Linked DNA regions of Ferrimicrobium sp.. The protein of the gene in region 2 interacts with the protein of the main gene of each other region in a pairwise test. Links are inferred from orthologs where the notes say so. Each region holds a gene or a part of one and is shown on either strand. Other genes may lie near its edges. The genes, in order: M7Q83_RS11300 and recA.

Region 1 (3,107 bases), on a different replicon or contig from region 2:
AGAGCATGAACAACCTGCGAGACCCTCTTTATGTCTGGTCTTGTAGCACTCAGCCGAACGATGAGCGATAACCGTCGAAGCGATGCTCTCGCTTGGTGAACCGACTCAGGCCCGTCTCCTCTGTAGAGAGCGCTGATCTCATCCAGATAACTCTCCTTCAAAGCAGCCACAACTAGGCCGAGAGGCTGGGCGGCCGGCGAAGTTGTCATTGAGGCGTCGATCACCGCTGGTCCTTGAGTTCTTAGCCCACAACTAGCCAACAACGACTCGGCGAGCCCAGGTTTCGGCGCAACTACCACAAAGGAACTCGACGACATGGAATGTGTATGATCCTGACTAACCAATGAGTAGTCGTACCCATGTTGTCCAAAACTCATGTTTGTTAGCCACGACCCGTCTTATCCATGAGTCACCATCACGGTGGCTCCACGGGCTACAAAACGGAGAGGAAGGCGGCCCTGCAAAGCTTTGGTCAGGCGATCCTGACTCTACCTCCTAAGAGCTCTAAAGAGTACACCTGGCGAGAACCCGCCTTGGAGCTACATGGAACCGCATAGACCCGCTATTGGTACCAGCAGTGATCAAGACAACAGCGGTTCCACAACCAGCCGAGACGCTTGGCCTTTCGCAGATATTCCTGATAAACAGGCCTGAATTTTCCGTCCCGCGGGACAGCAAAATGACGACCAATCGACACGATCCCGACCTTCGAGGCACCGATCTTTTTCAGTCGTGCTGCCATACTCTGTGCATTTGCACCGGTCGTCCAGGTGTCATCGAGAACAAGGATCGATTCACCGCTCAGCCGGTGCCCCAGACTCCGAAAACGATCTATCCTCGGCATCCGACCCTGATTTGCAGTTGGGTCCATCTCTAGTAGGAGCATGAACCGGTCCCGTGTCAGTCCAATAAGCTCTTCAGCTAAATGTTGCCAAGGATGAATGCCAAGCCGCTCTCTCGTTGTTGGCACAATGGTCACAAGATCGAACCGTTCGACGCCTGCCTCCTCGGCAACGCAGCGCTCGTGTATCGTTAGCCAACGCCACATGAGTGCGGCCAGCCCAAGTGTCATACGCTCTCGCGAACGTGCCAAATTGGTTTTTATAGCCCGCAAGTTCATAAGCCAACTGCTCTCCCTTGACTGCCAACGCAATCGAAGCTACCACATTTGCACGCTCAGGTAGGTGTGCCTCTGCTTGGCGACATTGGAAACACTTTGAATAGTTCATTGCTACCGCGGTGTGACAGACCTCACAAACGCCAGATCCTCTCGGCAAGATCTGCACCAAAAAATTCTCGTACGGCCCACTCAGTTCGCGAACGGTAGCCATTACTCAGTCCCAGACAAGCTCATCATGGTCGGTACTCAGCTTTTCCAGTTCGGGCAAGAGGTCATCGATTCCAGCCACCACCGTCACCCCCGACCTTGTCGCATACTCCTGTGCCCAATCATGAACCAACAAACTGCGCAGAAGAAAAACAGGGCGACCGTGCTCAAGCGCCAGCCGCGCCTGCATGCGTGCACCACTCTTCCATGCCGCCTCGACAACCACCGTGGCCGCTGCGTAGCCACTCATGACCGCGTTGCGCATGGGAAAGGAGTACTTCGCAGGAGGTGCATCTGGTAGGAACTGAGAAAGAAGCAATCCTTCCCGAGCAATCCTCTCTTGCAACCCCGCGTTCTGGGCCGGATACGATCGGCACAAACCCGTCCCGATGACAGCGACCGTCCTGCCTGCGACGTCCAGCGAGCCCGTGAGTGCTTCGGTATCGATTCCAGCGGCGAGCCCGCTGATCACCGGGACTCCACAGCGAGCAAGTTCTCTACCAAGTTCGAATGCCCGCGCAGCCCCTTCACGCGAGGGATGGCGGGTTCCAACAACAGCAACCCCACGGGCATCATCAACGGAGAACACTCCGCGATACATCAACAACGGAGGTCGCTGGTGGATTTCGCGCAGTTGTTCAGGATAGTCTGCGTCGAGCAACGACACCAAGGAGAGTCCTTCACGGTCCCACTCCTCAACGGTCGCCAACGCCTCGTGCAATCTCTGCTCGTGCACTGTTTCGGAGGCAAACAGCGATGGTTGCTCAACTGAAGTACGCAGGACTTCGATAGCGCTCTGGGTAGCCTCAATGGCATCAGCGATGGCTCTCCAGTCGGCACGTGCGCTCGTCAACAGCGCCACCAGTGCCGCATGCTCCTGCATGAGTAATGATGGCATCACAGCATCGTCTACTAGCTCCGTCATGAACTGATCGCCATGACTCGTCATCCTACGCGCTCGCTCCGACAACACTAGACCTACAGCAGCGATCACTAGCCCCACCCATAGCGCATGGCGTCCTTTGCTTCCGGCTTCGAAGACTAACTCCACGCGAATGAGGGTGTGGCCCGCAATTAGGGGCATTGCAATGACGAGTATTGCGCAGTTACGAGGCCCTCGTGAAACCAAGTGACAGGACCATAACCCGAGATCTCACGTGGCAACCGACACCTCCGATGTGGAGAGACTAGGTCGTATCTGGCAACGAAAGTTCGATGAGCGCCCAAACCGCGCCACCTTCAGGCTTTCTCGCTTTGGGCCGCCTTGCCCGCAGCGGCGAACTGGGACTTGGAGATTATCCGAGGACTGCCTTGAACAAGCTGGTCGTATAGCTCTCCTCACGGATACCTGACCCAACCTAGCTAAAGCCAGTAGCGACTACAGCTCCCGCGCGCCATCCATAGTCGACACAAATCCTGGAGATCTAAGCGAGATCGACCAACGAGTTCTAAGCTCGACCCATGCACCTTGAACAGATCCGACCATTCTCGACCGACCGGCTGCGCCTTCGCGGTCTGACTCCCCAAGACCAGGAGGCGCTTTATGCGTATCGCTTGCTCGCCTCGGTCTGCCTCTTCGTCCCCTTCGAGCCGATGACCAGGGCTGAGATCGCTGAACGCCTCGTCACACGATGGGCTAACCAATCCCTCAAACACGATGGCGATGGCGTCTTGATCGGCATTGAAGAGATCGCCTCGGGAGCACTCATCGGTGATATCAGCTTGCAGATCACCAGCCTTCACGACGGCAACGGCGAGATCGGTTGGGTCCTCAATCCAG
Region 2 (3,264 bases):
CTTGGGGTGCGGTGAGGTGAATCGCACCCGACGTATGCCCTCAACCGCGCCGACGGCTCGGAGGAGATCGGCAAAAAGGGGGCGTATCCTTGCGATGGAGCCGCTGACATAGACGTGTCCAGCCAAGTAACCTCGATCATTTGCACCAGCCTGTTCGGTGCGCAATCGTCGAGTAAGGTCGCGTCCATAGGAATTGACATTCTGCCCCAGTAGCGTGACCTCGGTCACCCCTTGCGATGCAAGGCTGCGCACCTCATCCACGACTGCCTGGAAGGGACGGCTGACCTCACCCCCTCGCACCTGGGGAACGATGCAGAAGGCGCAGTTGTTGTCGCATCCGGTTTGAATGGTCACCCAAGCTTTGTGCCCCTCCGTCGGCTCGGCACCAAGATCAGCCAACGGATCGGGTCCTTGGGTTATCTCCCTGACGTCGATCACCCGGCGCTCTTGATCGCTGCGTTCGAGCAACTCCACGATCGAAGCCAACGCATGCGTACCAACCACGACGTCGACATGGGGAGCCCGATCAAAGATCGCCTCTTGTTCACCCTGCGCCAAGCATCCTGCCACCACAATCCGCAGATCGGAATCGGCCGCACGCCGCTCCCGCAACTTATTGACCTGTCCAAAGAACCTATTATCAGCGTTCTCCCGTATGGTGCAGGTGTTAAAGACCACCACATCAGCAACCTCTTCTGAGGTCGCTGGCGTCATGCCCTGACGGCGCAGCAACGCCACAATCCGCTCAGAATCATTCTCATTCATCTGGCATCCAAATGTCTTGACGTAAAAGCTCTTCATCTACCCCAGGAGTCTAGTGGCCCACGCAAGGCCGCCTGAGAAAGGGCAACCGTACGCGATCGGTTCATCAAGGAACCAGGAGCTGCCCGGGTGCCACGGCCGTTCACATTGAGCTCAAATCGTACACCGACAGCTCAACTGTGTGCACGGAGCGCATCGCGGTACCATGTGCATCGCGGTACCATGTGCATCGCGGTACCATGTGCATCGAGGTAAGGTCACGCAATCTCCTACTCCCATCTACCCCAACCCGCCACGCCATTCGCACAATGCCCACGAACCGCCACGTGCAACCTCTGACCGATAGGAGCATGACGAGAAGAGAGATCGCCAAAAGCACAAGCGGCCGACGAGCCGGATGGCACCGGACCCGTCGACCACTCTCACCGTTAGCGAATACAGCCCACTGCTGGGCTGCGAACTAGTTTGCCGTCTCGGAAAATGCCTCCTCATCATCGGCCGGGAGCATCCCATGGGTCAAACCCTCAACGACCGTACCACTGACCTTTTCACGAATCTTCTGATCCAGCTCTGCCATGAGTTGTGGGTTGGCGGCAAGAAACGTCTTTACGTTCTCACGTCCTTGGCCTAGCTGCTCACCCTCATAGGTGTACCACGAACCCGACTTTTTAATCAGACCCAGCTCCACTCCCACATCGAGGATCGAGCCCTCTCGCGAGATGCCATGACCATACATGATATCGAACTCTGCCTGCCGAAATGGCGGCGCACACTTGTTCTTGACGACCTTCACCCTGGTGCGCGAACCGACCATCTCTGTACCGTCCTTGATGATCTCGACTTTTCGGATATCGAGCCTCACCGACGAGTAGAACTTGAGTGCGCGGCCACCCGGGGTAACCTCCGGCGATCCATACATCACCCCAATCTTCTCTCGTAGCTGGTTGATAAAGATAGCGAGTGTATTGGTATGATTCAAATTCGCCGTCAGCCGACGCATCGCCTGCGACATCAGCCGAGCCTGGAGCCCCACATGGGCATCCCCAATATCCCCCTCGATCTCAGCGCGAGGGGTGAGCGCCGCCACCGAGTCGATGACGACCACATCGATGGAACCAGACCTGATGAGAACGTCACAGATCTCCAGCGCCTGCTCGCCGTAGTCTGGCTGTGAGATCAAAAGACCATCGATATCCACACCGATCGCCTGTGCGTACACAGGGTCGAGCGCATGCTCTGCATCGATATAGGCACAATTACCGCCAATACGTTGCGCCTCAGCGACCACGTGAAGGGCGAGGGTGGACTTCCCTGAACTCTCCGGACCAAATATCTCGACAACACGCCCTCGCGGAAGTCCGCCAACGCCGAGAGCAAGATCCAGTGCCATCGCTCCAGTCGAGACCGACTCGATCGTCATCTGCGGAGCCTCGCCCATACGCATGATCGAACCCTTGCCAAACTGCTTTTCGATCTGGGCGATCGCTATATCAAGTGCCTTATCCCGTTCCACCGTTCCTCCTCATCAACTCTTACCATAGACTAGATCGAAGCTCGGACAATTCGTACATCTGATCGAATATAATTGTCACACTCGCCACAGAGAAACTCGCTCCGGCGGCAGCCGATCATCTCAGCGTCTCACACCCGTCTCAACGAGCTCGAATCCACGTGCCGATCCACTCAGGGTCAATCGCACCAGATCGAGCGCGGTGGCAGTAGCATACGTGCGGATTCGCTCACGATCTCCTAGGAGTTGCACCTTGCGTGCAGAAGAATGGCCATGCAGGCTCATCCCAATCCACACCGTGCCGACTGCCTGGCCCTCCATCATCTCAGGACCAGCCACTCCGGTCGTTGCGACTCCGAGCTCACTCCCTAACAGCCGAGCCACACCTTCAGCCATCGAACAGGCAGCCCCCTCGGATATCACCGCGGCCGTCTTGACACCGAGCAGCTCCTCTTTGACGGCCGTAGCGTAGCTAACGACTCCACCACGGAACCATCGAGAGGCTCCAGGAACACGCACCAGTTGCGAGGCCACCATTCCTCCGGTGAGCGACTCCGCAACCGCGATCGAGATACCCTGAGTCAGAGCGAGCTGGGCCACCACGGATTCCAGGGTATCGTCGTCTACTCCAAAGATGGCATCCCCGAGGAGCTGACGCGCTCGACCCTCCTCACGATCGAGTAGGATAGCGGCCTCGTCCTCGCTCATGGTGTTGACCGTAAAGCGTACCTTTACCCCTTCGATCCCCGATGCGAGAAAAGCAATGGTGACATTCGAACCCTCAAGTTCTTCGAAACGCGGCGCCATCAATTCAGCAAGGCGTGACTCACCAAGCCCCCAGGTTCGCAGCACCCTAGATCGAATCACGGCAGCGTCGTTGCGTCTTGCACGTAACTCGGCGAGCACCTCGTCAGCGAGCATATCGTCGAGTTCATACGGGACCCCAGGCAAAGCGAAGATGACTTTGTCTCCAACGGGAACGATCAACCCAG

What was found.
Region 1: the proteins of recA (region 2) and M7Q83_RS11300 interact in binary tests that used the Bacillus subtilis proteins (3 or more experiments, as listed by UniProt). The link is inferred for Ferrimicrobium sp. from one-to-one orthologs.

The regions. Positions count from the first base shown.
Region 1 is NZ_DAHXOI010000021.1:18,316-21,422, forward strand. What follows is about bases 294-3,081. They hold M7Q83_RS11300 (DNA-processing protein DprA), read right to left. Parts: upstream 2,253-3,081; coding sequence 1,335-2,252; downstream 294-1,334. Other genes in these bases: M7Q83_RS14330 (CHAD domain-containing protein), read right to left, coding at 294-377; M7Q83_RS11295 (phosphoribosyltransferase), read right to left, coding at 563-1,120; M7Q83_RS11305 (GNAT family protein), read left to right, coding at 2,789-3,081. Outside these bases: more of M7Q83_RS14330, read right to left, coding at 1-293; more of M7Q83_RS11305, read left to right, coding at 3,082-3,107. UniProt on the Bacillus subtilis protein: Protein that helps load RecA onto ssDNA during transformation. Binds cooperatively to circular ssDNA, is able to bridge different segments of DNA. Favors the loading of RecA onto SsbA- or SsbB-coated ssDNA and formation of RecA-DNA filaments.
Region 2 is NZ_DAHXOI010000002.1:30,193-33,456, forward strand. Bases 250-3,194 are described here. They hold recA (recombinase RecA), read right to left. Parts: upstream 2,276-3,194; coding sequence 1,223-2,275; downstream 250-1,222. Other genes in these bases: M7Q83_RS01910 (MiaB/RimO family radical SAM methylthiotransferase), read right to left, coding at 250-801; M7Q83_RS01920 (competence/damage-inducible protein A), read right to left, coding at 2,396-3,194. Outside these bases: more of M7Q83_RS01910, read right to left, coding at 1-249; more of M7Q83_RS01920, read right to left, coding at 3,195-3,264. UniProt on the Bacillus subtilis protein: Multifunctional protein involved in homologous recombination, DNA repair and competence.